2 regions of the Paenibacillus sp. FSL H3-0469 genome follow, and region 1 is predicted to be linked to the other one. Evidence: predicted binding sites of a transcription regulator. Region 1 holds the regulator's gene; the other holds the start of a gene.
What was found. The regulator CtsR, encoded in region 1, represses protease genes until heat stress. The targets are predictions, from matches to a motif close to ATGGTCAATAAAGGTCAAACA.

Region 1 (15,872 bases):
TGTTCCTGACCTCTGCCAATCAGCGTTTCCACTTCATCCTGTATCTTCTCCAGACCCAGACCAAGTCCGATCAATGCCTTAGCGGCAATGCCGTCTCCTTCACGAATCAGTCCGAGTAAAATATGCTCTGTCCCAATGTTGTTGTGTCCCAAACGTACGGCTTCTTCCTGCGCCAGCGCCAGCACCTTTTGTGCGCGTTCCGTAAATCTTCCAAACATCATATCTCCTGCACCTCCACGGATAATAAATATCTATAATTAATGTTGTGATCCCAGTGTCTCCCGGAGCAGCTTCGCCCGGTACATATCGCGTTCAGTAGGCGACAGCTCGTCACCGAACAGCTTTTGCAGAAAGCCCGGCTGAGTCTTAACATTCAGCTCATTGAGCACTGAAATCGAAGGCCCTTCCAGAATCCCCAGATCTACACCAAGCCGCAGATCGGAGAGCCGCTGTGCCGATTCTTTCAGTTCCATCACAGCAGCATAGGCCAGAATTCCGTAAGAGCGCTTGATACGGTCAGTAATCCGCAATGCGGAATCCGCCAGCAGGCGTTCACGCGCATTCCGCTCATGCTCTATAATCTGGGTGACTACGCTGTGAAGATTCTCAATAATCTCATTTTCGGTCTGTCCCAGCGTAATCTGGTTCGAGATCTGAAAGATATTCCCTACTGCTTCGCTGCCTTCACCATAAATCCCTCTAACGGTAAGCCCCACCTGATTGACTGCGGATAAAATGCGGTTGATCTGATGAGTCATCACCAAGGCTGGCAGATGGACCATAACCGATGCTCTAAGTCCTGTTCCCACATTGGTGGGACAGCTTGTTAAGTATCCTCTGCGGTCATCGAAGGCGTAATTGACAGCAGCCTCGAAAATATCATCGATGGCGGTTGCCCTAACCCATGCTTCTCTGACCTGCAGTCCAGGGAACAGACATTGAATGCGGAGATGATCCTCCTCATTAATCATAATGCTGACCGACTCGTCATCATTAAGAATGACTGCCCCGCCTTTGGAATCATCCGCCAGATTAGGACTGATAAGGTGCTTTTCTACCAGCACTTTTTTGTCCAGCTCACCCAGCTCATCCAGTCTCAGCAGTTCAAAGCTGCCGAAATCTGCAGAGGCATCGCCCTGAAATACAGGGGCAAGCTGCTCCAGCACCTCCTCCGACTGCTCTGTTGTAGCGAGCAGCGGGAAAGGAAGGTGCTCCAGATTACGGGCGATACGCATACGGCTGCTGATGACAATCTCCGAATGACTGCCGCCGCAGCGCATCCATTCACTAAGTGCTTGTTCGGTATACCGGAGACTTGACATGCCTGATCCCCCCTATATATCAAAGACTTTACTCTTGTGGCAATTCTTTTTCAAGCTTGCGGATTCTGTCCCTCAGCTCAGCTGCGGTCTCGAACTCCTCCTGCACAATACTCTGCTGTAATTCCTGCTTCAGCTCGTCAATCTGACGCTTGCACATAATCTGTGCGCCAGCCCGCTTGGGAAGCTTGCCGACATGTGCTGTACTGCCATGCACCCGTCTGAAGAGCGGGTCAAGCGTACTGTCGAAATACTTATAGCAGGAGCTGCAGCCGAACCGTCCCAGCTTGCTGAACTGTGAATAGGTCATGCCGCAGTTTTCACAATGCAGACCCTGCACACTTTGTGCTGCTGCTGATTTGCCCTTGCCCGAGCCTTCCAGATCCAGGAGACCGGAAAGCAAGCTGTGGATTGAGAAGCCTCCCGCAGTTCCGGGAATCAGTTCACCCTTCTCCCGCGCACAGCTTTCGCAAATATGAAATTCCGTCTTCTCCCCGTTCACGATCTTCGTGAAGTGGAGTGTAGCCGGTTTGACGCCGCATTCCTGGCATAGCATGAGCGGTGTCCCTCCTTACCATTTGACAAATTATTTGCCCAATAAAGAGATTAGCATAGCCTTCATAAGCTTGGCACGAATCTCATCCCGGTACGGCAGATTAACCGTCAGGCATTCCCGGGAAACCGCAGACCGCATCAGACACGCTTCACGTTTGGAGAGGAAACGGGCCTCCTCCAGCTGATAAATCAGCCCTTCGGCAGAATTCTGATCAATATCATTCCCTATCGTGGAGTTCAGATGTGCGTATAAGGCCACATTCTGAGGCAGCTCATAGCGCTGAATCCGGATATATCCGCCCCCGCCCCGTTTGCTCTCCACCACATATCCCTTTTCCAATGTGAAGCGTGTACTGATGACGTAATTGATCTGTGACGGGACACAGGAGAACTGGTCCGCCAGATCATTGCGCTGAATTTCCACCGTACCTTCGGGACTTTCATGCAAAATATTCTTCAGATATTGTTCAATAATATCGGAGATATTACGCATCACTCATCCTCCAGTGTGTAAGCATTGGTTAAATCTGTGCTGCGCCAACGCCTGCCGCCCAGTGACATGCTCTTAAGAACTTAACCCGGGCAATGCAATAAGAATCGGCTGTAATAGCCTCTGCACTGCGCTTTTCTCTAAATGTTACATTCCTGAGAACGATCCTATCCGGCCTGCGTTGACTTTGACTTTCTTTGACTTTTTCATATTATAACATATTCTCACTGAATTCCAAGGGGTTACTCTTATTTTTTACTTTTTGGCTGTAATGTATTCCGGTTGCCTGCTTAGTTCACTGAATTGGGGCGTTATGTATAGGAAAGCTCCTCCGCTTCCAAGGGAAGAAGAAGAGCCGTTCGCTGTCAGAAAAAATCGAATAATGCCGTCTCGGCCTGCGGAATCAGCGCTTCAAGCCAAGCAGTCGCCTCAGCAGTCCCGGATAATTGTCCGTACTTTGCCGCCTGAAGCGGACGTTTGTATCCCATCAGCAGCACAGTAAGCGTGCCGATACTGCATTCCAGGTCAGCCTCTGACCGCTCGCCCTGAATCTGGATAAGCGTCGCCTCCCCGTGCTCCGACACCGTCCACCGCCATAACCCGTTGTTCCAGGGCGCATGCTTATCTTCAATATAAAGCACCCGCTCCCGGTCACCCTCCGGCACATTGAAGGTCACGTTCTCCACAAAAGCCTTAGCATTGACGATTCGCGCCATGAAGTATGGATAATTCTCCTGTGCAATCCGCGGATCAGGAAGGAGGAAGGGCAGAATATCGTCAGCAGGCACCAGCTTCAGCTGTGCAGCCGTTATCATGGAGTCATGATTGGCAAGGAAGGTCCACAAGCCCTGGCGGGCAAGCTCGTTCCCATAGATGAACTCATCTATGACCAGCTCCTGCTGCACTATTTTATACAGCACATAGCCTTCCGGTTGACCCTCCTCTGAATAAAACACACAGGAATGCGTATCGTCATCAAGCACACTTTCCTTCCACCAGGTCTCAGTGCGCTGGAGAGTCCCGTTATACCTCATGGCGAATTGGCCGTACAGCTGCTGGAATACTGCAAGATCAGGAGTATCGCGTTTCACGCTGCCCTTAATCTCCTTCTTGTGCGGGAACTTCCCTACCGGAAGAGTGTACTTCTTATATTCACAATAGATCTCCCATCCGAATTTACGGTAAAAGGGAATCAAGAATGGATGCAAAAAGGACAATGTCTGACCGGCTTCGTTCATTGTCTGGAGCGCATGGGTCAGCAGATGGGCCACATACCCCTGCCGGCGGTTCTCCGGCCAAGTAGCTACACCGGCGATGCCCCCCATAGAAACGGGCTTGCCTTGTATATATACCTGTAACGGAAGAAGCGTCAGCTTCGCACCGATGCTGTCCCCTTCAAAAATCGCCCAGGTTTGTTCCGGTTTGAATTTTTCCTTGGCACGTACTCTATCTTCTGCTGAAACCTTATATTTAAAAGCATATTCGGACAAGCTCAGGCTGTCCTCAAATTCTCCGGCACGTAATTGCCTGATTTCCATTCTGTTCCCCCCGTTACATTTCATAAATTAGCTCCAGTTATTTGCTTAATAGAGAGTATAACAAGCGAAGCCGCCAGATGCTAATAGAGGCTTGCCATCAGCTGCAAAAAGAATAGTTATCCACAGCTTTTGCACAGCAACGCAAAAAACCGGAAAGAGATTCTTTCCGACTGAAATGAGTTATCCACGAATATGTTTTATCTATCCACAATATTCACTTTTTATCCACAAAATCGGTGTATTACTCATGTTTTTGCTTGACTCATCCACAATATTATGCGTTATGTCCCCATAATCCGGGGATCAATTTGTTCCTGCAAAGGTATCCACATGTGCGCAACTTTTCTGTACTTACTGAAATCTATCCACAGCTTTTCCACAGCCCTGCCTGCACGCAAAAAAACCACTGTCGATTGCTCAACAATGGCTCATGTGTGCTTGGCAACGTCCTACTCTCCCAGGACCCTTCGGTCCAAGTACCATCGGCGCTGGAGGGCTTAACGGTCGTGTTCGGGATGGGTACGTGTGGAACCCCTCCGCTATCGCCACCAAACGGGCATTTACAGCGTAAATGCTTCAGGAATTTGATTCCTGAAAACTGAATCCGAAACGAATTTGTGTTTGCCCTTCTTACGGGGCCCCCGGAAAGTATTCGGAATCGGCTTCGTCAGCCTCTTCTTCACTTTTTGGGGTAGCTTTTGGATAAGCCCTCGACCGATTAGTATTGGTCAGCTCCATGCATTGCTGCACTTCCACCTCCAACCTATCTACCTCGTCGTCTTCAAGGGGTCTTACATACTGGGAAATCTCATCTTGAGGGGGGCTTCACGCTTAGATGCTTTCAGCGCTTATCCCGTCCGTACGTAGCTACTCAGCCATGCTCCTGGCGGAACAACTGATGCACCAGCGGTACGTCCATCCCGGTCCTCTCGTACTAAGGACAGCTCCTCTCAAATTTCCTGCGCCCACGACAGATAGGGACCGAACTGTCTCACGACGTTCTGAACCCAGCTCGCGTACCGCTTTAATGGGCGAACAGCCCAACCCTTGGGACCTACTTCAGCCCCAGGATGCGATGAGCCGACATCGAGGTGCCAAACCTCCCCGTCGATGTGGACTCTTGGGGGAGATAAGCCTGTTATCCCCAGGGTAGCTTTTATCCGTTGAGCGATGGCCCTTCCATGCGGTACCACCGGATCACTAAGTCCGACTTTCGTCCCTGCTCGACTTGTAGGTCTCGCAGTCAAGCTCCCTTATGCCTTTGCACTCTGCGAATGATTTCCAACCATTCTGAGGGAACCTTTGAACGCCTCCGTTACTCTTTAGGAGGCGACCGCCCCAGTCAAACTGCCCGCCTGACACGGTCCCCGTACCCGATAAGGGCACTAGGTTAGAACCTAGATACGATCAGGGTGGTATCCCAACGGCGCCTCCGCAGAAGCTTGCGCTCCTGCCTCCACGGCTCCCACCTATCCTGTACAGATCGTACCCAAATTCAATATCAAGCTGCAGTAAAGCTCCATGGGGTCTTTCCGTCTTGTCGCGGGTAACCTGCATCTTCACAGGTATTAAAATTTCACCGGATCTCTCGTTGAGACAGCGCCCAAGTCGTTACGCCATTCGTGCGGGTCAGAATTTACCTGACAAGGAATTTCGCTACCTTAGGACCGTTATAGTTACGGCCGCCGTTTACTGGGGCTTCGGTTCACAGCTTCGGACTAAGTCCTAACCGCTCCCCTTAACCTTCCAGCACCGGGCAGGCGTCAGCCCGTATACTTCGCCTTACGGCTTCGCACAGACCTGTGTTTTTGCTAAACAGTCGCTTGGGCCTTTTCACTGCGGCCCCCTCGGGCTATTCACCCTACCGAGGCACCCCTTCTCCCGAAGTTACGGGGTCATTTTGCCGAGTTCCTTAACGAGAGTTCTTCCGCGCGCCTTAGAATTCTCTTCTCGCCTACCTGTGTCGGTTTGCGGTACGGGCACCTTCTCCTGACTAGAGGCTTTTCTTGGCAGTGTGAGATCATGACCTTCGCTACTGTAATTTTCGCTCCCCATCACAGCCCAGCCTTACGGTGTGCGGATTTGCCTACACACCAGCCTCACTGCTTAGACGGACATCCATCAGTCCGCGTCACTACCCTCCTGCGTCACCCCATCGCTCATAGCGGATTACGGTGGTACAGTAATTTCAAACTGTTGTCCTTCGACTACGCCTTTCGGCCTCGCCTTAGGTCCCGACTTACCCTGAGCGGACGAGCCTTCCTCAGGAAACCTTGGGCTTTCGGCGGATCAGATTCTCACTGATCTTTTCGTTACTCATACCGGCATTCTCACTTGTATACTCTCCAGCGCTCCTTACGGTACACCTTCAACGTATATACAACGCTCCCCTACCCCAGATACAAAGTATCTAGCCATAGCTTCGGTGGTGTGTTTAGCCCCGTTACATTTTCGGCGCAGAGTCACTCGACCAGTGAGCTATTACGCACTCTTTCAATGGTGGCTGCTTCTAAGCCAACATCCTGGTTGTCTGTGCAACTCCACATCCTTTCCCACTTAACACACACTTGGGGACCTTAGCTGATGGTCTGGGCTGTTTCCCTTTTGACAATGGATCTTAGCACTCACTGTCTGACTCCCGGCAAGAAGTAAATGGCATTCGGAGTTTGACTGAGCTTGGTAACCCTTGCGGGCCCCGCACCCAATCAGTGCTCTACCTCCACCACTCCATTCACCGAGGCTAGCCCTAAAGCTATTTCGGGGAGAACCAGCTATCTCCGAGTTCGATTGGAATTTCTCCGCTACCCCCACCTCATCCCCGCATTTTTCAACATGCGTGGGTTCGGGCCTCCAGTGCGTGTTACCGCACCTTCACCCTGGACAGGGGTAGATCACACGGTTTCGGGTCTACGTCCACATACTTAATCGCCCTATTCAGACTCGCTTTCGCTGCGGCTCCGGCTTCTCACCTTAACCTTGCATGTTAAACGTAACTCGCCGGTTCATTCTACAAAAGGCACGCCATCACCCATAAAAAGGGCTCTGACTTTTTGTAAGCACACGGTTTCAGGTTCTATTTCACTCCCCTTCCGGGGTGCTTTTCACCTTTCCCTCACGGTACTGTTTCACTATCGGTCGCCAGGTAGTATTTAGCCTTAGCAGATGGTCCTGCTGGATTCATACGGGGTTTCACGTGCCCCGCACTACTCGGGATCCGTCTCGGAGAGAATACCATTTCGGCTACAGGGCTTTTACCTCTATCGCGGGCCTTTCCAGACCTCTTCGCCTACCATATTCCTTTGTAACTCCATGTGAGACGTCCCACAACCCCAAGAGGCAAGCCTCTTGGTTTAGGCTGTTCCGCGTTCGCTCGCCGCTACTGACGGAATCACTATTGTTTTCTCTTCCTCAGGGTACTTAGATGTTTCAGTTCCCCTGGTCTGCCTCTGCGTATCCTATGTATTCAGATACGAGTAACTGCGAATTACCACAGCTGGGTTTCCCCATTCGGACACCCCCGGATCAAAGCTTGCTTACAGCTCCCCGAGGCAGTTTCGTTGTTCGCCACGTCCTTCGTCGGCTCCTGGCGCCTAGGCATCCTCCGTGTGCTCTTAGTAGCTTAACCAATCGCTCCGGTATTGGCTCATTCGCTCATCTTGTTTTGAATAGCGCACCCGGATTACTCCGTATGCTAGATTATTCAAAGCTAAAAGTCGCTCACCATCCAAAACCATCGCTTAGCATTACTAATTATTGAAACTTGTTTACACAAGTTCAGCTTAAAGGAATGTTCTAAAACGCAAATTCGTTTCGGTATCCAGTTTTCAAGGATCAAGTTGCTGTTATTACGGGACAATCACGGCTGTGATGTTCGGAATAACAGACAATGTATCTAGTATTTCAGACATAACAAATAGATGAAGTTTGTTGGTGGAGCCAAGCGGGATCGAACCGCTGACCTCCTGCTTGCAAGGCAGGCGCTCTCCCAGCTGAGCTATGGCCCCGCAAATTCCATCAAAACCGAACAAATGGAAACGCTCAAGGCTTTACGAAGTAAAGCCTACTTCAGGAAGCAAGCTTCCTGAAGACTTTTATTTGAATGTCTTCATTGCAGAAGACGATTCTCCATAGAAAGGAGGTGATCCAGCCGCACCTTCCGATACGGCTACCTTGTTACGACTTCACCCCAATCATCTACCCCACCTTCGGCGGCTGGCTCCCTTGCGGGTTACCCCACCGACTTCGGGTGTTGTAAACTCTCGTGGTGTGACGGGCGGTGTGTACAAGACCCGGGAACGTATTCACCGCGGCATGCTGATCCGCGATTACTAGCAATTCCGACTTCATGCAGGCGAGTTGCAGCCTGCAATCCGAACTGAGACCGGCTTTGCTGGGATTGGCTCCACCTCGCGGCTTCGCTTCCCGTTGTACCGGCCATTGTAGTACGTGTGTAGCCCAGGTCATAAGGGGCATGATGATTTGACGTCATCCCCACCTTCCTCCGGTTTGTCACCGGCAGTCACTCTAGAGTGCCCAGCTCAACCTGCTGGCAACTAAAGTCAAGGGTTGCGCTCGTTGCGGGACTTAACCCAACATCTCACGACACGAGCTGACGACAACCATGCACCACCTGTCTCAACTTTCCCCGAAGGGCACCTGATGCATCTCTGCTTCGTTAGTTGGATGTCAAGACCTGGTAAGGTTCTTCGCGTTGCTTCGAATTAAACCACATACTCCACTGCTTGTGCGGGTCCCCGTCAATTCCTTTGAGTTTCAGTCTTGCGACCGTACTCCCCAGGCGGAGTGCTTACTGTGTTAACTTCGGCACCAAGGGTATCGAAACCCCTAACACCTAGCACTCATCGTTTACGGCGTGGACTACCAGGGTATCTAATCCTGTTTGCTCCCCACGCTTTCGCGCCTCAGCGTCAGTTACAGCCCAGAAAGTCGCCTTCGCCACTGGTGTTCCTCCACATATCTACGCATTTCACCGCTACACGTGGAATTCCACTTTCCTCTTCTGTACTCAAGTCACCCAGTTTCCAGTGCGACCTCAGGTTGAGCCCAAGGTTTAAACACCAGACTTAAATAACCGCCTGCGCGCGCTTTACGCCCAATAATTCCGGACAACGCTTGCCCCCTACGTATTACCGCGGCTGCTGGCACGTAGTTAGCCGGGGCTTTCTTCTCAGGTACCGTCACTCCGGCAGCAGTTACTCTACCGGACGTTCTTCCCTGGCAACAGAGCTTTACGATCCGAAAACCTTCATCACTCACGCGGCGTTGCTCCGTCAGGCTTGCGCCCATTGCGGAAGATTCCCTACTGCTGCCTCCCGTAGGAGTCTGGGCCGTGTCTCAGTCCCAGTGTGGCCGTTCACCCTCTCAGGTCGGCTACGCATCGTCGCCTTGGTGGGCCGTTACCCCACCAACTAGCTAATGCGCCGCAGGCCCATCCCCAAGCAGCAGATTGCTCCGCCTTTCATTCTCTCCTCAGGAGAAGAAAGAAATTATCCGGTATTAGCTACCGTTTCCGGTAGTTATCCCAGGCTTGAGGGCAGGTTGCCTACGTGTTACTCACCCGTCCGCCGCTAAGTTTGAAAGGAAGCAAGCTTCCTCTCAAACTCCGCTCGACTTGCATGTATTAGGCATGCCGCCAGCGTTCGTCCTGAGCCAGGATCAAACTCTCCAATTAGGTTTTTCCGAGCGGCTGCTTCACCCAAATCACTTTGAGGAAATAACCATCCGAAAACTATCGAAAAGAGCGATTGCTCATTTTGAAACTGACGATTCATTGAATGAATCTTGTAAAAATTAAAGCGTTCCATTTGTTCAGTTTTCAAAGAACTTGCTCCCGGCATTTCAACGTTATGTCTCTTGCACAGGAATTAGATCATATCATTTTATTACGTTTGTTGTCAACTTATTTTTCTTCCGCCGCTCAATTCAGCGTCGATGTCTCATAAGCACAAGAAATAATATATCACGCGCTCCAAGCGTTTGCAAGTCTTTTTTTATAATAGGATTAAGCACTGCTTTTTTTGAGTTAATAATGAATAGTTCACCGCAGCCCTGCACAAATTGATTCCCATAATACTTCATTTGTCGCTACAATAGAATTTATCTTCGTGTCCATAGATAACTTATTTATTAAATGTTCCTGAAAGGAGTTCAAATGTCCAACAAGACCCTGCCTCAAGCTCCACCCGGCCCTCTGGGGGAATCACGAAATCTGCAGCAGGCTACCATCTACCGTATTTTGCTTGCTGTCAGCTTTGTTCATTTATTCAATGATTCCATTCAGGCACTGATTCCGGCGATGTTCCCTGTACTAAAGGATAATCTGGTACTCTCCTATGCCCAGATCGGCTGGATAGCGTTCGCGCTGAATCTCACCTCTTCGGTGATTCAGCCTATTATCGGCTTCGCCGCTGACCGGAAGCCGCGTCCGATCCTGCTCCCGCTAGGGATGTGCTGTACCTTTGCCGGGGTGTTCCTGCTCGCTTTTGCAGGTAATTATGTATTAGTGATTGTATCCGTAATGCTTGTGGGCTTCGGATCAGCTGCGTTCCATCCGGAAGGGATGCGTGTGGCTCATATGGCTGCCGGTCAGCGCAAGGGGCTGTCGCAATCCATATTTCAGGTGGGCGGCAACGCCGGCCAGGCCTTGGGTCCTCTATTAATGAAGTGGGTATTCATTCCCTTCGGTCAGATGGGTGCTCTCGGCTTCACCGTTATCGCCGCTGCCGGAGTCGCCATCCAGGCCTATGTGGCCCGCTGGTACCGAGAGATGCTGGATGCCGGATACACCTTCCGCAAAAAGTCAGCGTCACGCTCTATCGACCCTGCCCGCAGCAAACGTATTCTGATTACAACGGTTATTCTGGTCTTCATCGTATTCGTGCGATCCTGGTACGGCGCCTCCATCGGCGGGTATTATGCCTTCTATTTAATGGACAAATACGGGATGACGCTGGATAAGGCTCAGATCTATATCTTCATCTATCTCGCTGCCGGCGCTGTCGGCACCTTCTTCGGGGGCCCGCTGGCAGACCGCTTCGGCCGCCGCAATCTTATTCTGGTGTCGATGATCGGGACGGTGCCTTTTGCGCTGGCCCTGCCTTTTGTGAACCAGTTCTGGGCGGCCGTGCTGCTGATCATCTCCGGGTTCATTCTATTATCCAGCTTCTCCGTCACTGTGATCTACGCGCAGATGCTGTATCCAGGCAATATCGGTACGGTCTCGGGTCTTATTACCGGCCTTGCCTTCGGGCTTGGCGGAATTGGCTCTGTCGTAATTGGGCATCTGATCGACACGATCGGAATAGCCACGGTGTTCGTGGCCTGCGGCTTCCTGCCGCTGCTCGGTCTGCTGGCCCTGCTGCTGCCCGGCGACAAGAAGCTGGAGGAATGGGCAGCGGAATAATCCGCTGAATCTGGATAACGGCAGAGAATTATTCAAGGGACACTTTTTGCGGTACAATTAGTTAAAACTTGAATTAATCACTCTAAGGTGGAGGCACCAGAGGAGGCTAAACGCTTGAAAAACTTACTTACAACCCTTCGCAAAGGATACGGCAAGAAGCTCGTCTCGATTCACTTGTGGAATGCCTGGCTGGTCTTAATTCTTGCCCTTAGCGGTCTGATGCTGGTAGGCGGCTTCTGGAGAGAGCTGCTGGGTGAGGGCAGAGTGTGGCTGAAATGGGGCCATATCGTGTTCGGTCTGGCGCTGTTGATCCCTGTGGTCTACTATCTGCTCCTGGCGGCGAAGCACTGGAAGCGGCTCAAAGGTAAACCTGCGCAAAAAGCCAACGTCCTCTTCGTGCTGACGCTTTTGATCGGCTGGCTGATCTCAGGGGTTGTGCTCTGGCTGTTCAGGCTTGCCGGGCCGAGAGCAGCGAATACTGCGTTATTCATTCATGATCTGCTGACCTGGGTCGGCCTGCCAGTCATCATCTATCACTCCATTACACGGGTGAAGTGGCTGAAGGAGCCCAAGAAGCGCACGATTGTGGCAGAAGCTGTCCCTGTTGAAGAGGCCTCTTCTCCCGCAAGCCGGACACGGCGCGCGGCTCCTTCTGAAGCCCAGCCTATGTATTCACGCCGCGGGTTCATTAAGGTTGCGGTAGGCGCAGGGCTTGCTGTCACGCTCGGCCCAACTTTTGTCCGCTGGATCGGTAAATCCCTGCAGTTTCCCGGCACAGCCGACTATGCGGCAAGCAATGCCAATGCATTGGTTCCCGATCCTATTCCGCTGGCGGAATCGGCACCTCCTATCGGCGGGGGAGCCGAGGGCAGCTTTCGCGTATATACGGTCACGGCCATTCCCGCGTTCGACAACTCCAACTGGTCTTTTACCATTGATGGCCTGGTGGATAAAAAGCTGAGCTGGAACTGGGAAGAGTTCGTCAAGCTGCAGCGCGAGGTGCAGGTCAGTGATTTTCACTGCGTAACAGGCTGGTCTGTGTACAAAAATACATGGGAGGGCCTCCCCCTCTCAAAGCTGCTCGATATGGCCGGTGTGCAGCCTGGGGCCGTCATGGTCAAGTTCTACTCGGGAGACGGTGTCTATACGGACTCACTCACTCTAGATCAGGCGAGGATGGACGATATCATGGTGGCTGTGATGCACGATGGCAAACCTATCCCCAATCAGCTCGGCGGGCCGGTTCGCCTCGTTACTCCGCAAATGTATGCCTATAAATCAGTCAAATGGCTGAACCGCATTGAGTTAATCAATGAAGATTATGTCGGGTACTGGGAACAGCGGGGATACGATAAAGATGCCTGGCTGCCGGGTGCGAAGCGGGTGTAATGTAGCTTCTGTCCTCTATTCAGACAAGTGGAAACGGCTTTGCCGTCCTTTTAAAGGACGGTACCGTTTCAGCGAGAAATAGAAGGATAATGGATAGCGTGAAACCTATACATTCTTATATTTTAAAAAACCTCCTTTCCCAATCCGGGATTTGGAGGTTTTTTGGTTCTTGCTTCATGGATCACAGGCTTTTGAAGGAAGCGTCGTACAGGCGGAACATGGTTTTGTAGCCGGACTCGTCAATCTTGATTCCGACATCCAGACGCCCCGATATTTCCAGCGGACCAGAGGTGTAGCGGAGCTTACTGCCTTCAGGAACAAACACGATCATAATCTTGTTCCAGTAGGTCTCATCCCCATTATCGAACGGACACTCTGCACCCGGTTCGGGAATAAGCAGGAACCAGTTTTTCTCAAAAGAAAGGACCTCACCCATGAATCCCTTAATGGTAACCTGCTGTCCGCTAAGATCCCAGAAGTGCTCTGAGGGCCGGGTCTGATCGTCTCCGTCAAAAAAACCGTTCCAGTCTATGGCTGTATTCCCTGTGGAGGCAGCAACCACGGTAGCCGTTGCTGCCGCAGACGGTGAAGGCGATACGCTCAATGCCGGAGCAGATCCAGCCTTGACGGGTTCTGCTTCATCTCTACTCCCCCTGGTATCCTTAGACACTCCCGCTGGGCGGGGGCTTTGTACAGAAGATGAGGCTGCCGGACTCGGAGTAGTAGTTACGGTCTTCCCAGGGGTCTTCCGGGAAGCCGTCTCAACAGGTGCAGCAGCAGGCGATGGAGACGGCTTGAACGTAACCGTCACCTTGGATCCGGCATCCGCACCTTTGGATGGAACAGCAGACGCAGCAGCTCCGCCCTTGGCAACTGGAACAGTGGCCTCCGGAGAAGGGGCCTGCGGGGAAGGGGATGCGGATATCTGTGCTTCCACCGTGACTTCCGCAGTGCTCTGCGGAGCTTCCGCCACCGCCGCAAAGGACTCCCCGTTCCCATTAGTAGCAGTATTCTGGCCGCATGCCTGAAGCAGCAGCATACCTGTCACAGCTCCTGACAGCAGAAGCATTCTTCCTTGTAGTCGTATCAATTGAACGTACCTCCTATGATTTGAACAAGGCGAGCGGATGCATCCGGTACATCCGGAAGGCCGGTCCAAGCGAGGACAGCAGACCTATAGCCAGCGCCCCAAGCACAATAAGCCAATGCTCCGGTGTCCAGTGATAGGGCTCGATTTGAATGCCCGCCTGCGAGAACAGCATATCCCTCAGCAGATAGGCACCTAAATGACCGGTCACAAGCCCCGCGATAAGTCCGGTTGCCGTTACCAGCAGGCCTTCTGTGGTCAAGGACAGCCATACGTAGGCCCGTGATTTTCCGAGAAGACGCAGAATTCCGACATCCTTGGTCCGCTCCGAGGCTGCTGCAACAAGCGATAATAGAATCGCAATACCTGCGAGCAGCACACATATGGCCGTCAACATCCCAAGCAGCCGGGAGCCCTGATCCACTGCATTCAACACATCGGACACAGCCTTGCTGGTATACACCGCCTGAATACCGCTGCTGCCATCGAACGCCTGCTTCAAATCATGGGCCCCCAGCAGACTAGCCGGCTTAACCAGCACTGCCGTAATCTCCCGCTCCTCAGGCGCCAGCCCATGTACAGCCCAGGCATAGTCCACCGTTGTAAAGACCGCACGGTCATCCGGAGTATGGAGTTCTGGAAGAATACCCGCTACCCTGTACCGAAAATCTCCATGGGCATGCCCGCCTGATTCTCCGGCTGCATGCTCCTCCTCATGACCCTCCTCATGCTCAGGAGCTGAGGATTCGTGGTCTTCTCCCTGCACCAGTCCATGCGCCCCCGCAAAGGTATCGCCTATCTTCAATCCCAGCGACCGGGCGACGTAAGAGCCTACAATCGTCTCTCCAGTATCGGCATACATCTTGCCTTCCTGTAGTCTGCTGCCGCCGTAACGGGTGAAGAAGTACCCGGAATCTATCCCGACAATTGGATAGCCCTTGTAGTTGTCGCCCGTGGTCATTGCATAAGCGGCTTCCACAGACGGGTCCTGCCGTGCCTCATCCAGCACAGCAAGCGGGATATTCCCGGTTGGTGCGCCGATATGATAAAAGGTATTGAGTACCAGCTGTGTCTCACTGCCCGCTGCGCCTATGACAAGATCAAAGGGCCCATAGCCTTTCTTGGCCCCCTGCTCTACACTCTGCCGGGACAAAACAAGCAAGACAATAAAGGCCACTGTAATGGCCACGGCGCACACGGTAAGCAGAGACAGGAACCGCCGGTGCAGCACATTGCGGAGGGTGAGCCGGAACAGGCTCATAGTGAAATCCCCTCCTTGTCCATCCCGCTGAACGAAGACCGCTGACGGGCTGATACCTCCCGGTGCACTTGGTTGATATCCTGAATGTTCAAGCGGTGCGGAAACCGTTCAGCCATATTGAGGTCATGGGTTACCACGATTAAGGTGTGTCCATGCGCTGCGCTAAGCTCCAAGAGCAGAGAGGATATCTCATCGGCCGTCTCCCAGTCCAAGCTGCCTGTCGGTTCATCTGCCAGCAGAAGCGGCGGGTGATTGACCATGGCTCTTACAATGGCAACGCGCTGCTGCTGCCCGCGTGAGAGCTGGGAAGGCAGATGCCTTCCGCGGCCCCCCAGGCCCACCTGCTCCAGCCAGCCGTCCACTATGCGCCGCCGCTCCTTTTGCGGAAGCCGGGCCGTCATGGCAATCTCGACATTTTGCCGTGCGGTCAGCGAGGGAATCAGATGGAAGTCCTGCAGCACATAGCCTATAGCAGAAGCACGGAAGGCATCGCGCTTCGCCTCAGTTAACTCTTGAAGCCGCTGTCCATCTACTGTAATTCTGCCGCCATCTGCACGCATGATGCCGCTGATCAGGTGCAAAAGCGTGCTTTTACCGGACCCGCTGGGTCCGGTAATGGCTACGCGCTCTCCCTTTTCAACCTTCCAAAGCGGGATATCAAGAATCGGCACAGCTCTGCCGTCCACTTTGAATTGTTTGGTTACATTCTGAATCTGGAGCAATAAGAGCCACTCCTATCTGAGGACAATACGTTCGGACAAGGCATCCCAGGTTAAGGTCTTGCCCTTCAACTGGTTGAATGCACTAAGC
Region 2 (15,872 bases), 960 kb from region 1:
CACCTTTATCGATGAGAACGATGTCGTCCGCTACTTCTCGCATGGCAAGGAACGGATCTTCGCCCGGACGAAGGCGGTCATCGGCCGCACGGTGCAGAACTGCCATCCGCCGCAAAGCGTGCATGTCGTGGAGAAGCTGCTGGCTGACTTCAAGGCCGGGGTGAAGGATGCCGAGGACTTCTGGATCAACATCAAGGATAAATTCATCTATATCCGTTATTTCGCCGTGCGGGATGCAGACGGCCGTTATATGGGGACACTGGAATTCACTCAGAATATCGCACCGATCCGTGCCCTTGAGGGCCAGAAGCGGATTTTGTCGGAATAGCATATTTATTATAGAAGAAACATTTGGACTTTCACGCGGGTAGCGGCGCCTGAGAGTCTTTTTGCTACGCCGTGACCCGGGTGTATCGCCTTTCCTTGACCGCAGGGGAGGCTTCTATTATAGTGGGTACGTAGGATTAACTATTTTAGCATAGAAAAAGGTGGCTTGTAACATGTCTGAACATATCTACGTTGGCGTGGATTTAGGTGGTACCACGATTAAGGTTGGAATCTGTAATGCCGAGGGAAGCCTGCTGCACACTTACGAAGGTCCGACAGGGACTGCGGATGGCGTTGATGCTGTCATCGATAATATCGAGAAGTATGTACGCCAGATAGTGGAGGACTCTCCGTACTCCTGGGACCAGCTGGCTGGTGTGGGTGCGGGACTGGCCGGATTTACGAATATTCGTGAAGGTATCATCATCCTTGCGCCCAACATAGGATTTAGAGATGTGCCGATCCGCTCCATTCTGGAGGGTCGTCTGAACAAGCCAGTCAAAATAGACAATGATGCCAACGTGGCAGCACTGGGTGAAGCCTGGAGCGGGGCAGGGCGCGGCATAGAGAATTGCGTCTGCTATACGCTCGGCACGGGTGTCGGCGGCGGTATTATTATTAATGGTAAAGTGTATCAGGGCTTTGCCGGCCTGGCCGGTGAGCTGGGACATATCTCCGTGGTGCCCGATCTGGAAGCGATCCAGTGCGGCTGCGGGAACATGGGCTGTTTGGAAACCGTTTCCTCAGCGACAGGCATTATCCGTATGGCCAACGATGCTGTAGCACGCGGTGACCGGACCTCCCTGTCTACCGTTGAAAAAATCGCTGCGAAGGAAGTATTCGATGCCGCTAAGGCAGGCGATGAGGCTGCGCTGCGGATTGTGAACCGGGCGGCCTTCTACCTGGGCAAATCGATGGCTTCCGTCGCAGCGGTTCTGAACCCTGAAGTATTTATCGTCGGGGGCGGAGTCTCCAAAGCAGGAGATATTCTGTTCGATGAAGTCCGCCGGGTGTTCGCTAAGCTGGCACCAGCCCCTCTGCAGACCGGTGTTACGATTGTACCTGCAGCACTTGGCAATGACGCCGGTATTATTGGTGCGGCAGGTCTGCTCCTGCGTTCTTAAAAGACCGGAATTATTCATATACTAAACATAGGGAGGGATGCTGTAATGACCGACCTCGAGCAAACCCTGCCCGCCCATGCCACCCTGATTATCATTACAGGCATGTCGGGTGCGGGCAAGACGATTGCCGTGCAGAGCCTGGAGGATCTGGGATTCTTCTGCGTGGATAATCTTCCGCCTGTGCTCATCCCGAAATTCGCAGAGCTGATTGAGCAGTCCAAGGGTAAAATCGCGAAGGTGGCGCTGGTCATCGACCTCAGGGGGCGGGAATTCTTCACCGCCCTGTCGGAGTCTTTGGCCTACATCAAGGACGAGTCAACGATCGGGTGTGAGATCCTTTTCCTGGACGCCACAGATTCAGTGCTTGTACAGCGTTACAAGGAGAGCCGGAGGCATCATCCGCTTGCTCCCAAGGGCATGCCGCTGGACGGCATCCGCATGGAGCGCCAGATGCTGGAGGAGCTGAAGAACTCAGCTACCCTGTGTCTGGATACCAGCAGCATGAAGCCGGTCCAGCTCAAAGAAAAAATAGTGTCACGCTTCTCCCATCTGGGGAAAAGCACCCTCTCGGTTAACATTACTTCTTTTGGATTCAAGTATGGGATTCCGATTGATGCTGACTTGGTGTTCGACGTCCGCTTCTTGCCTAATCCGCATTATGTGGACCAGCTGCGGCCCAAGACAGGCCAAGACAACGAGGTGTACGACTACGTAATGAAATGGCCTGAAACGCAAGAATTCCTGACCAAGCTGCTAGATATGCTTCAATTCCTTATTCCGCAATACCGCAAGGAAGGCAAATCACAGATTATTATCGGTATCGGCTGTACGGGCGGCAAACACCGTTCGGTAGCCATCTCCGAATATCTGGGCAAAATGCTGGGGGTTAGCGAGACGGAGCTGGTAGCAGTCAGCCATAGGGACTCCGAACGTGACCGGCATTGATGAGAGAAGGGATAATTAGTGGCTGAAGAACAAGGACAGCGTCCGAAGATTGTCGTAATGGGCGGCGGAACCGGACTCTCCGTAATGCTACGGGGGTTGAAAGAGAAGCCGCTGGATATCACGGCGATCGTAACTGTCGCAGATGACGGGGGAAGCTCCGGGATTCTGCGCAGTGAGCTGCAGATGCCGCCGCCCGGAGATATCCGCAACGTACTTACAGCTATGGCTGACGTTGAGCCTCTGATGGCGCAGATTATGAAGTACCGCTTCAGCAGCGGAGAAGGCTTAGCCGGACATAGCCTGGGCAATCTGATTCTGGCTGCACTGACCGATATCTCGGGGGACTTCGTTACAGCAGTCCGGGAGCTGAGCCGTCTGTTCGCCGTTCGCGGCCGGGTGCTGCCTGCGGCCGGAGAAGCGGTAATCCTGCATGCCGAGATGGCGGACGGGACGCTGATTACCGGAGAGTCCAAAATCCCGGAGGCAGGCGGCGTCATTAAGCGCGTGTTCCTGGAGCCTGTGGATGTAGAGCCGCTGCCGGAGGCGCTGGAGGCCATCCGCAACGCAGATGCTATTCTGCTTGGTCCGGGCAGTCTGTATACCAGCATTTTGCCGAATCTGCTGGTGCCTAAGCTGGCGGAAGCCGTGGTGGCTTCAGAGGCCATTAAGATTTTTGTATGCAATGTAATGACTCAGCCGGGTGAGACGGATAATTACACAGTAAATGACCATCTACAGGCCGTATATGACCATATCGGGCTGCATCTGTTCGATTATGTAATCGTCAATGACGGGGAGATCCCGGAGCAGGTGCAGATCAAATACGCCGAGAAGGGCGCCCGTCCGGTACAGCTTGACCGTGAGGCTGTAGACGGCAACGGGTATAAGGTGATTGCCGACAAGCTGGTATTATTTAAAACCTATTTGCGGCATGATACAGATAAGCTCAGTCACCATATTTTCCAGCTGGTGAAGGATTGGATTGACAGAAAGAGTTAAATGAAAGAGGTGAGCCCCTTGTCTTTTGCGGCCCTTACCAAAAAAGAGCTGACGATGGTCGAGAGCCCGCCCTGCTGCGAGAAAGCGGAAATGTCAGCGCTGATCCGAATGAACGGTTCGGTGCAGCTTTCGAGCAAAAAGGTGGTTCTCGACATTTCGACGGAGAACGCCGCGATTGCAAGGCGGGTATATTCTTTGCTTAAGAAATATTACCAGGTCCATATCGAGCTGCTCGTGCGTAAAAAAATGCGTTTGAAGAAGAATAACGTCTATATTGTAAGAATCCCGAACCAGGTCCAGGAGATCCTGAAGGATCTGCGGATTGTCTCTGAAGGCTTTATTTTCACAGATGGGATTGATGAGGAGATTGTCGGCAAGAATTGCTGCAAGCGCGCCTATCTGCGCGGGGCCTTCATGGCCGGCGGTTCGGTTAATAACCCGGAGGGCTCTTCGTACCACTTGGAAATCGCTTCCATGTATGAGGAGCACTGCAAGGCGCTCGTTGAGCTGGCTGGTGAATTTCACCTGAATGCCCGCTGCATAGAACGCAAAAAAGGCTTCATCCTATACATCAAGGAAGGCGAGAAGATCATCGAGTTCCTCAGTCTGATCGGCGCTCATCAGGCGCTGTTCAAATTCGAGGATGTGCGGATCATGCGCGATATGCGCAACTCGGTCAACCGGATTGTGAACTGCGAAACGGCCAATCTGAACAAGACGATCAGTGCGGCAGTACGCCAGATTGAGAACATCAAGCTGCTGCAGCGCGAGGTGGGTCTGGAAAGTTTGCCGGATAAGCTGCGGGAGGTTGCCGAGATCAGACTGGCTCACCCCGATATTAACCTCAAGGAAGTCGGAGATATGCTGGGCGGGACGGTCAGTAAATCGGGTGTGAACCACCGTTTGCGCAAAATTGATGAGCTGGCGGACAAGGTCCGCGGCGGCTGATTATTTTTTTTCTAGTGCGGTATGCGTTATAATGATATAATATTATAAAATTAATGTGAAATTTTTGGGCAGATCTCAAATAGGGGGTAAGCGTTTCATGACAAAGCACCCGGTAGTTGTTCGGTTGAAGACGGGGCTCCATGCTCGGCCGGCAGCATTGTTTGTGCAAGAAGCTAATAAGTTTTCGTCGGAGATTTTCGTGGAAAAAGACGATAAAAAAGTGAACGCCAAGAGTATCATGGGCATTATGAGCCTTGCGATCAGTTCCGGTACGGAGATTCATATCAGCGCAGACGGTGCAGACGCGGAACAGGCTGTAACCGCTTTGACCAGTCTGGTAAGCAAGGAAGAGCTCGAGAATCAATAAATGCAATATGGTCTTACCAAAAGCCCTTAGGGGCTTTTTTTCATACCGGAATAAAAAATAAATATTGTACATTGCTCATGCAACTTTTACCATGCTGTCCCGTCTAGAGGGTACTAACACTTAAACGAATCGAAAGGGGATGGCAAGCATGAGAAAATGGGGTAAATCAATTGGAGCAGTATTGCTGGCAGGGAGCTTGATGATTGGAGGAATGGGGTTGAGCGGAGTGCTGAAGGGACCTGAAAAGGCTTACGCCGACGAGGTGCAGAAGAACATTGTGAGCGTTGTGGGCAAAGGTGAGCTGTCGATTAAGCCGGATATCGCTTATCTCTCCATCGGGGTGAGCACTACAGCGGATACTGCACAGGAGGCACAGAAGGGTACAGCGGCGAAAATCTCCAAGCTGACGGCATTGTTCAAAAGCACTTGGGGGATAGCCGACAAAGACATCCAGAGCAGCCAGTTCAACGTACAGCCTAATTACACCTACACGGAGAAGGACGGCCAGAAGGTCAAAGGCTATAATGCCCAGCACACTCTGGAGGTATCGTACCGTGATCTGACGAAGGTTGGGCAACTTTTGGACGCAGCCTCTGCGGCCGGGGCGAACAACATCGGCAATGTGCGGTTTGCCATTGAAGATCCCTCTGCCTTCGAAGCACAGGTGATCGAGAAGGCTATGCAGAATGCAGACGTCAAAGCAGCAGCCATAGCCAAAGCGGCGAAACGAGGAGTGGGCCAGGTGGTTACGGTGATTCAGAGCGATGACGGCAATCATCCGGTGGTCTACGCTGAAGCGGCCTCTATGCAGAAGATGTCCATGGATAACAATGCCGGCAGCTCTGTTGAACCCGGTCAGGTCAAAGTCACTACCCAATTAAATGTAACGTATGAACTGAAATAAACGTTTCGCATGAGGCGCTTGCTCTGCTGTTGTAGCGGAGCAGGCGCTTTTATATGACTATATGGATGTATATATATGCACACATGCGCTATCGAAAGCTCTCAATTTGTTTAAATTGAGGTAACAGGATCTTTAGATAATCATGGCAAACCTTAAGAAACTGTAAAGCGGATTGTAACAACCCCGGCACGTTCTTTTACTATAATAGGAACAGTGATAACGAGGAACACACATCATGAATAAACATACCACCAGGTGGAAGGAGAAATTACAATGAATATGAACTCACAGAAATACATTCGCAGATGGGGGGCAGGAATGCTCGCAGCCGGAATCCTGCTGGGTGGAACAGGAATACTCCAAGCGGGCATTACTGAGGCTGCTCCGGCAGCCGCTCAGGTCAAAGCCAAATCCTCCTCGGTAGTGCTGAAGGTTAACGGTAAAAGTACAGCCCAGACAGGGCTTCTCCAGGAAGGAAAGGTATGGGTTCCGGTAACCTTCCTGCGCGATGCGCTGGGGATGCCGCTCTCTTATGATAAAGCAGTGAAGACCTATACGATTGGTAGCGGTGCTGCGCAAATGAAGTTGGCGAACATGGATTACGGCATTATGATTAGTGTGAACAACTATTATATCGGCGAATATCAGGGCAAACAACTGAACAACCGGCTGTACGTTCCCTCCCAACTGATTAACGATTACCTGGGCTATAAGGTGGACGGGAACACGGCAGCAGGTCAGCTGAATCTGACGAAAAGAACGCAGAATGCGATCACCATCAAGACTGTGAGCTATGTGAAGGATCATAAGGATGCGCCTGTCCGGCTGGATTATCCGCAGGTCAGCGGCTTGGCAAGTGCAGAGGCAGAGAAGGCAATCAATGATACGATTAAGCAGACTGTCTTGAGCTTTGCGAAAAGCGCTGAAGATCAGATCAACAATAAAGCGAAGGATGACCGGCCGTACGAATTTGAAGGCGGCTATGTAGTCACTTATAATCAGGATGGCGTACTCAGTCTGGTGACTAATCAGTACGAATATACCGGCGGTGCTCACGGGATGACTTACCGCAATGCGTTCACCTTCTCGCTCAAAGACGGCAAGCGTCTGCTGCTGGGCGATTTGTTCGGGGCCAATCCCAATTACAAGAAGCAGCTCAATGCCAAGCTGACCAAGGAGCTTAAGGCTAACGGAGGCTATCTGGGCGGGTTCAATGGTCTGAATACGGAGAAGTATTTCTATTTAAAAGAAGGTAAAGCCGTGCTCTTCTTCCAGTTGTACGATTACACGGCATATGCTGAAGGCTTCCCGGAATTCACCTTCAGCTTCAAGGAACTCCTGCCGGACGGAAGCAGTCCGTTCGCAGCGCTTAAATAATAGATCTTCATAAGAATGCCCTTGTGCCTCCTCCGGGAGATGCAGGGGCATTCTTCATGTGCAGGGCCTAATCAGCCTGCCCTGCCGTTACCACTTCACCCGGATAGTCATAAGCTATAGAAGGCAAGCAGCTTATAACGGGGAGGAAAAGGTTATGGTCTATGCTTATACAGCAATCGGGGATTCACTTACAACCGGCTTCGGGGCACTGCCCGGTAACGGCTTCGTCCCCGTCTACCGGCGGATTGCGGAAGGGAGGCTGGGCACGCCGGTGGTGCCGGCCAATCTTGGTGTCAACGGTCTGACCACCGGGGGGCTGAAGCAACGGCTGAGGAGCTCCAATGTCTACCGGACAGCGGTGAAGGATGCGCAGATCATTACGCTGTCGATTGGCGGCAATGACTTGATTAAGGCAGCCCGGGCAGCCGGGCCCCGGCCCGGTGAATTCCAGGGCTTGCTGCAGCAGGCGCTTAGGGATTGCAAGCGTAACTACAGCGACATCATGGGTAGCCTGACACAGCTCAAAGCAGGTTCCCGCAGCCCCTATATCCTCCGGGTGGTCGGCCTTTATAACCCATATCCCCAGGTGGATGAAGCAACAGATTGGGTGCGGGAGTTCAACCGCTATGCCGCAGGCTACAGCAGTAATAATGTTGGGTTTGCTTCGATATATCATGAATTTGCCGGTAATGAGCGGGGGCTGCTGTTCCTGGACCATATTCACCCGAACGGCAGAGGCTACCGCGTAATTGCTGGCAAGCTTGATGCCCTGGGGTACGGAGGCTTGAGGTAGGCATGAAGAAAGAGGCTGTAACATGACCGGACCGGTCTGTTACAGCCTCTTCGTGTATGCATTGGAGCAGCTTACTTATACGCCTGTCGGCAGGGTCTTCTCAATTACCTTGTCGACGATGCCGTATTCGGCAGCGTCTGCAGCGCTCATGAAGTAGTCGCGGTCGGTATCCTTCTCGATCTTCTCCAGCGGCTGGCCTGTACGCTCGGACAAGATGCGGTTCAGCTTCTCACGCAGCTTGATGATGCGGCGGGCGCGGATCTCGATATCTGAAGCCTGGCCCTGGGCACCGCCTAGCGGCTGGTGAATCATGATTTCACTGTTCGGCAGGGCGAAGCGCTTGCCCTTGGCACCGGCGTTCAGCAGGAACGCTCCCATGGAAGCGGCCATACCTACACAGATGGTGGATACATCCGGTTTAATGTATTGCATTGTATCGAAGATTGCCATACCCGCTGTAATGGAACCGCCTGGGCTGTTCACATACAGGTGAATATCCTTATCCGGGTCCTCGGCAGCCAGGAAGAGCATTTGTGCGATGATCGAATTGGCTACCACGTCATTAACCTCCGTTCCAAGGAAAATGATGCGGTCCTTCAGCAGGCGGGAATAGATGTCATAAGCGCGCTCACCGCGGTTGCTCTGTTCTACTACCATAGGAATATAACTCACGTGGAAAACCTCCTTGAAATTGGTGCTTCGAATGTGTTCATTTTTTACTGTTACCGTATTAACCACATGATAAACAAATTCAAACAAAAAGTCAAAGAAAGTCAAACTTACTTTCAAAAAAAAGAGCCCTCAAGCGGCTCATTGGTTAAATATAATATAATCGGTACTAAATTATGTACAATCTTGAAAATAATGGCGCGCCCGCCAAGAATCGAACTTGGATCTCAGGCTTCGGAGGCCTACGTCATATCCATTGGACCACGGGCGCAACAGAAATTATTATAATATACTTCTCGGATAAAAGCAATGCGTATTAGGCATCCTGCGCAAAAATAGTTTTCTCTGCCTCCATTAATAGAGCCGGAAATGCGCCTCCTGCCAGTGGGCTGCCGAACAAGCCCATGTATAAGATGAAAGCGGGCTGAGAATTATAGTCTCGGAACACTTGCACTTGGCGTCAGTTTTGGGTAGAATATGGGTGGGACTTAAAAAGTTAACCCGGGACATTTTGAGACCACGAACAAGGGATAAGAGAAAGACGAAGTTGCAGGAGTGAAAGCATGCGTAATCTATTGGAAATCCAAAAGCAGCTTCTGCCTGATCTCATGGAAACCCTTAAGAGACGGTATACGATTCTACATCAGATCATGCTGTCCGATATTATTGGGCGCAGGACGTTAGCCGCATCGCTTGATATGACCGAGCGGGTGCTGCGCGCCGAGACGGATCTTCTGAAATCGCAGGGGCTCATTGAGATCGAGAGCGTCGGTATGCGCATTAGCGATGCCGGTCGCAGACTGCTTGACCTGCTGGAGCCGGTCGCCAAGAGCCTATTCGGCCTGGATGATCTGGAAGAGAAAATTCGTACAACGTACGGTCTCACCAAAGTAATTGTGGTACCTGGCGATTGTGAGACATCGCCGTTCACCAAGCGTGAGCTGGGGCGCGCAGGCTCCAAGGCACTGCTCAGCGTACTGCGCAGTGACGATACGATTGCCGTCACAGGCGGATCAACACTGGCCGAGATGGCCGATCAGCTGACCCCGCCGCTATCCCTTTCCTATAAGAACGCCTGGGTTGTTCCGGCGCGTGGAGGACTGGGAGAGAGCATGGAGATACAGGCCAACACCATTGCTTCAACCATGGCCAAACGGATTGGCGCCAATTACCGTCTGCTGCATGTGCCCGATCTGCTTAGCGGAGACGCATATGAGTCGCTTGCGCAGGACTCCAATATTGGAGAGATTGTACAAATTATCCGCAGATCGCGTATTATTGTACATGGAATAGGCGACGCCATTGAAATGACCCACCGCCGCAAGCTGGACTCCGGGACGATCTCAGAGATTCAGAGCGAGGGAGCCGTAGCCGAGTCATTCGGATACTATTTCAATGAGAATGGCGAAGTGGTTCATACGATGCGGACCATGGGGCTGCGCCTGGAAGACATTATCCGTACGGAAGTCGTTATCGGTATTGCCGGCGGCAAACGCAAGGCTAAGGCCATTCATGCGATGCTGCGGTTCGGGCAAGAGGATATTCTCGTGATCGACGAGGCGGCGGCTGTTGAAATCGGCAAGGAAATCGACACACAGCTACAAAAGGCCCTATAGATTCCATTAAATGGGGCGCGCGCAAAGGGTTTATGCATTATACTTAACATTGTTGTCTTGACGAGCCTCACGGCCTGTCTTGAATAAATAAAACGAACTCTAGGAGGAACTATTCAATGAGTGTAAAAGTTGGTATTAACGGTTTTGGACGTATTGGACGCCTTGCATTCCGCCGTATTCAAAATGTAGAAGGTATCGAAGTGGTAGCAATCAATGACTTGACTGACGCTAAGATGCTTGCTCATTTGCTTAAATATGATACAACTCAAGGTAAATTCCAAGGCGATGTTGAAGTGCATGACGGCTTCTTCAAAGTTAACGGTAAAGATGTTAAGGTTCTGGCGAACCGCAACCCTGAAGAGCTTCCTTGGGGAGAGCTTGGCGTTGATATCGTTCTGGAATGTACTGGTTTCTTCACAACTAAAGAAGCTGCTGAGAAGCACCTGAAAGGCGGAGCTAAGAAAGTAGTTATTTCCGCTCCTGCTACAGGCGACATGAAAACTGTTGTGTACAACGTTAACGATGACATCCTTGACGGTTCCGAAACAGTAATCTCCGGTGCATCTTGCACAACGAACTGCCTGGCTCCTATGGCCAAAGTTCTGAACGACAAGTTCGGTATCATCGAAGGCCTGATGACTACTATCCACGCTTACACAGGTGACCAGAATACTCTTGATGCTCCACACGCAAAAGGCGACTTCAGACGCGCCCGCGCTGCTGCTGAGAACATCATCCCTAACACTACCGGTGCAGCTAAAGCCATCGGCCTGGTTATTCCAGAACTGAAGGGCAAACTTGACGGTGCAGCACAACGTGTGCCTGTAGCTACAGGTTCCCTGACTGAGCTGGTTACTGTTCTGGATAAGAGCGTAACCGTTGAAGAAATCAATGCAGCCATGAAAGAAGCTTCTGACCCAGAAACTTACGGCTACACTGAAGATGAAATCGTATCTTCTGACATCAAGGGTATGACTTTCGGTTCCCTGTTCGATGCAACTCAGACTAAAGTACTGACTGTTGGCGACAAACAGCTGGTTAAAACTGTTGCTTGGTATGACAATGAAATGTCCTACACTGCACAGCTGGTTCGTACTTTGGAGAAATTCGCTAAGCTTGCTAAATAAGACCGATTTCATATAAGCAGTACAATAGAGCGGAAACAAGGAAAGTCTGTTTCCGCTCTTTCTAAATGAACTGAACTGGATTCGTTTGAAATGGCTTCGTGAAGGAACCAATTTTGGGTGTGGAGGAAATGTTAATCATGAACAAAAAAAGTGTCCGTGATGTAGAAGTAAAAGGCAAACGCGTATTCGTGCGTGTAGATTTCAATGTGCCAGTGGAAGACGGCAAGATCACTGATGATACCCGTATCCGCGAAACCCTTCCAACAATTAAATACCTGATTGAGAACGGTGCAAAGGTCATTCTGGCCAGCCATATGGGCCGTCCTAAAGGCGAATTCGTTGATTCCATGCGGTTGACTTCCGCTGCAGTCCGTTTGTCTGAATTGCTCGGCAAACCGGTAGCCAAGGCTGATGAGGCCATTGGCGAAGCGGTAAAAGCAAAAATCGCTGAACTGAACGATGGCGATGTGCTTGTGCTTGAGAATGTCCGTTTCTACAAAGGTGAAGAGAAGAATGATCCTGAACTGGCTAAGCAGTTCGCTGAACTGGCTGACCTGTTCGTCAATGACGCATTCGGCGCAGCTCACCGTGCCCATGCTTCGACAGAAGGAATCGCTCACTTCCTGCCTGCAGTATCCGGTCTTCTGATGGAGAAGGAATTGTCCGTTCTCGGCAAGGCACTTTCTAACCCGGAACGTCCTTTCACTGCCATCATCGGCGGTTCCAAGGTGAAAGACAAGATTGACGTTATCGACAACCTGCTGAATCTGGCTGACAATGTACTGATTGGCGGCGGCCTCTCGTACACGTTCACCAAGGCTCAAGGTTACGAAATCGGTAAATCCCTGGTAGACAACGACAAGATTGATGCAGCACTTGGATTCATTGAGAAGGCCAAGAAGCTGGGCAAGAACTTCGTGCTTCCGGTTGACGTTGTAGTCGCTGACAAGTTCGGTGCAGATGCCAACACCAAGATTGTAGATGCAACCGAGATTCCTGCAGACTGGGAAGGTCTGGACATTGGTCCTAAGACTCGTGAAATCTATGCCGATATTATCAAAAACTCCAAGCTGGTTGTATGGAATGGACCGATGGGCGTATTTGAAATCGACATCTTCGCTGAAGGTACAAAGGCTGTAGCTCAGGCTTGCGCTACTACCGAAGGCTACACTGTTATTGGCGGCGGTGATTCCGCAGCAGCTGCTGAGAAATTCCACCTCGCAGACCAGATGGATCACATCTCCACTGGCGGCGGCGCATCGCTCGAGTTCATGGAAGGCAAGGCTCTTCCAGGTGTAGAAGCACTGAACGACAAGTAATACCGAAGAGGGAGGCAATACATCATTATGAGTAGAACACCTATTATTGCAGGCAACTGGAAAATGTTCAAAACCGTTCCGGAAGCCGAAGGCTTCATCGCTGAAATCAAAGGCCAGGCGGAAGTGGCAGGCGTAGAGACTGTTATCTGCGCGCCATTCACTAACCTGCCTGCACTGGTTGCAGCAGTACAAGGCACCACCATCAAAATTGGTGCACAGAACCTGCATTTCGAAGATAACGGCGCTTATACAGGTGAGATCAGCGGCGTAATGCTGAAGGACCTTGGTGTAGAGTATGTTATTATCGGACACTCCGAACGCCGTGCTTATTTCGGTGAGACGGACGAAATCGTCAACAAAAAAATGCATGCGGCCTTCCGTCACGGCATTACTCCAATTGTCTGTGTAGGCGAAAAGCTTGAAGAGCGTGAAGCTGACCAGACTAAGGACGTATGTAAGGTTCAGACTGAAGCAGCATTTGCCGGTCTTAGCGCAGAGCAGGCAGCAAGTGTGGTTATCGCTTATGAGCCAATCTGGGCCATTGGTACAGGTAAATCCTCCACTTCCCAGGATGCCAACGAAGTTATTGCTTATATCCGCACCCTTGTTAAAGGCCTGTACGATGAAGCAACAGCTGAAGCCGTACGTATTCAATACGGCGGCAGCGTGAAGCCTGAGAATGTAACGGAGTACATGAGTCAAAGCGACATCGACGGCGCTCTAGTCGGCGGTGCCAGCCTGCAGCCTGCTTCCTTCGTTTCACTCGTTGAGGGGGCGAAGTAAGAATGTCAGCTCCAAAACCTGTAGCACTGATTATCATGGACGGCTTCGGACTGCGGAACACGGATGAAGGCAACGCGGTTGCCCAAGCCAACAAGCCGAACTACGACCGTTACCTGAAGCAATATCCGAATACTACGCTTACCGCTTGCGGCGAAGCTGTAGGTCTGCCGGAAGGCCAAATGGGTAACTCTGAAGTAGGGCACCTTAACATTGGTGCCGGCCGGATTGTATACCAGGACCTGACCCGCATCGACAAGTCGATACGCGATGGGGAATTCTTCGAGAATGAAACGCTGGTGGCTGCCGTAAGAAGCGCCAAATCAACCGGCAAAAAGCTTCACCTCTATGCACTGGTATCTGATGGCGGCGTACACAGCCACATCAATCACCTGTTCGCCATGCTCGATCTGGCCAAAAAAGAAGATCTGCATGAAGTCTATATTCATGCCTTCATGGATGGCCGTGACGTACCACCCGACAGTGGACAGAAGTTCATCCAGGACCTGGTCGCTAAGATTGAAGAGGTTGGCGTAGGGACGATTGCTACGGTATCCGGACGTTACTTCGCCATGGACCGTGACAAACGCTGGGACCGTGTAGAGAAGGCTTACCGTGCAATGGTATATGGCGAAGGCCCTAAATATACCGATGCCCTTCAGGCCATCACTGCATCCTACCAGAATTCTGTGTTCGATGAATTCGTGGAGCCAAGTGTAATTGTGGACAGCCAGAACAACCCGGTAGCGACAGTGGAGAGCGGCGATTCCGTCATTTTCCTTAACTTCCGTCCTGACCGTGCGATTCAGCTGTCACAAGTGTTCACGAACTCGGATTTCCGCGGCTTCGACCGTGGTCCTAAGTTCCCGCAAGGCCTGCACTTCGTATGCCTGACTACCTTCAGTGAGACCGTTCAAGGCTTCGTGGCTTACTCCCCGAAGAACCTGGACAACACGCTCGGCGAAGTGCTGGTTCAGCAGAACAAGAAGCAGCTGCGTATTGCAGAGACCGAGAAGTATCCGCATGTGACCTTCTTCTTCAGCGGCGGACGTGATGAGGAGCTTCCGGGCGAGACCCGTATCCTGATCAACTCGCCGAAAGTGGCAACCTATGATATGAAGCCTGAGATGAGTGCATACGAAGTGGCGGCGGCCTGCGTAGCGGAGATCGAGGCGGATAGACAGGATGCCATTATCCTGAACTTTGCTAACCCTGATATGGTAGGACACTCCGGCATGCTGGAGCCTACAATCAAGGCAGTTGAAGTAACGGACGAATGCGTAGGCATGGTTGTGGATGCTGTAGTTGCCAAGGGCGGCGTTGCCATTATCATTGCCGACCACGGGAATGCGGATATGGTATTCGATGAGAACGGACGTCCGTTCACAGCCCATACCACTAACCCGGTTCCGTTCATCGTTACCACTGAAGATGTAGTACTGCGTGAAGCTGGTATTCTCGCAGATGTGGCACCGACGATCCTGGATCTGATGGGACTTCCGCAGCCTGCGGAAATGACCGGACAATCTATGATTGCCAGCCGCAAATAAGCAAGACATCTGTTTTTGTAAACCCAAAAAACCATTGTATAAAAGGAGATTAAACTTACATGACTATTATTTCTGATGTGTATGCACGCGAAGTCCTTGACTCCCGTGGTAACCCTACTGTAGAGGTTGACGTATATCTGGAGTCCGGCGCAAAAGGCCGTGCTATCGTTCCTTCCGGCGCTTCCACTGGCGCTCATGAAGCTGTAGAGCTTCGTGACGGCGACAAATCCCGTTACATGGGTAAAGGCGTTCTGAAAGCTGTTGAGAACGTAAACGAAATTATTGCTCCTGAAGTAATCGGTATGGACGCTCTTGACCAAGTGGGCATCGACAAGCTGATGATCACTTTGGACGGAACTCCTAACAAAGGCAAGCTGGGCGCTAACGCAATCCTGGCTGTATCCATGGCTGTAGCACGTGCTGCTGCAACTGCTCTGGACATTCCTTTGTATGTGTACCTGGGCGGATTCAACGCCAAGACTCTTCCAGTACCAATGATGAACATCATCAACGGTGGTGAGCATGCCGATAACAACATCGACGTTCAAGAGTTCATGGTTCTTCCAGTAGGTGCTCCAAGCTTCAAGGAAGCTCTGCGTACTGGTGCAGAAATCTTCCACAACCTGAAATCTGTACTGCAATCCAAAGGTCTGAACACAGCTGTTGGTGACGAAGGCGGCTTCGCACCGAACCTGGGTTCCAATGAAGAAGCGATCACTACAATCATCGAAGCTATCGAAAAAGCCGGTTACAAACCAGGCGTTGACGTATTCCTTGGTATGGACGTTGCTTCCACTGAGTTCTACAAAGATGGTAAATACACACTTGCAGGCGAAGGTAAATCTTACACTTCCGCTGAGTATGTTGACCTGCTGGCTTCATGGGTTGAGAAGTACCCAATCATCACTATCGAAGACGGTATGTCCGAAGATGACTGGGATGGCTGGAAATTGCTGACTGAAAAATTGGGCGATAAAGTCCAATTGGTGGGTGACGACCTGTTCGTTACGAACACTGAGCGTCTGGC

Region 2: a site for CtsR is predicted at 8,544-8,564, ahead of clpP (ATP-dependent Clp endopeptidase proteolytic subunit ClpP). Genes of this name have one in related genera too.

Annotation. Positions count from the first base shown of each region.
Region 1 is NZ_CP150302.1:3,695,598-3,711,469, forward strand. Features, by position in the region: gene clpC (ATP-dependent protease ATP-binding subunit ClpC) at 1-221, opposite strand, end outside; gene NSS83_RS16280 (protein arginine kinase) at 258-1,322, opposite strand; gene NSS83_RS16285 (UvrB/UvrC motif-containing protein) at 1,351-1,875, opposite strand; gene NSS83_RS16290 (CtsR family transcriptional regulator) at 1,906-2,367, opposite strand; gene NSS83_RS16295 (GNAT family N-acetyltransferase) at 2,730-3,902, opposite strand; rRNA gene rrf (5S ribosomal RNA) at 4,339-4,455, opposite strand; rRNA gene NSS83_RS16305 (23S ribosomal RNA) at 4,601-7,527, opposite strand; tRNA gene NSS83_RS16310 (tRNA-Ala) at 7,831-7,906, opposite strand; rRNA gene NSS83_RS16315 (16S ribosomal RNA) at 8,034-9,594, opposite strand; gene NSS83_RS16320 (MFS transporter) at 10,075-11,325, shown strand; gene NSS83_RS16325 (molybdopterin-dependent oxidoreductase) at 11,440-12,714, shown strand; gene NSS83_RS16330 (hypothetical protein) at 12,896-13,804, opposite strand; gene NSS83_RS16335 (FtsX-like permease family protein) at 13,818-15,062, opposite strand; gene NSS83_RS16340 (ABC transporter ATP-binding protein) at 15,059-15,784, opposite strand; gene NSS83_RS16345 (alkaline phosphatase) at 15,797-15,872, opposite strand, start outside.
Region 2 is NZ_CP150302.1:4,655,776-4,671,647, forward strand. Features, by position in the region: gene NSS83_RS20615 (DUF438 domain-containing protein) at 1-328, shown strand, start outside; gene NSS83_RS20620 (ROK family glucokinase) at 501-1,451, shown strand; gene rapZ (RNase adapter RapZ) at 1,497-2,396, shown strand; gene NSS83_RS20630 (YvcK family protein) at 2,454-3,395, shown strand; gene whiA (DNA-binding protein WhiA) at 3,414-4,343, shown strand; gene NSS83_RS20640 (HPr family phosphocarrier protein) at 4,441-4,710, shown strand; gene NSS83_RS20645 (SIMPL domain-containing protein) at 4,859-5,614, shown strand; gene NSS83_RS20650 (DUF4163 domain-containing protein) at 5,888-6,991, shown strand; gene NSS83_RS20655 (GDSL-type esterase/lipase family protein) at 7,146-7,784, shown strand; gene clpP (ATP-dependent Clp endopeptidase proteolytic subunit ClpP) at 7,860-8,456, opposite strand; tRNA gene NSS83_RS20665 (tRNA-Arg) at 8,650-8,724, opposite strand; gene NSS83_RS20670 (sugar-binding domain-containing protein) at 9,017-10,069, shown strand; gene gap (type I glyceraldehyde-3-phosphate dehydrogenase) at 10,186-11,196, shown strand; gene NSS83_RS20680 (phosphoglycerate kinase) at 11,334-12,515, shown strand; gene tpiA (triose-phosphate isomerase) at 12,543-13,298, shown strand; gene gpmI (2,3-bisphosphoglycerate-independent phosphoglycerate mutase) at 13,301-14,845, shown strand; gene eno (phosphopyruvate hydratase) at 14,905-15,872, shown strand, end outside.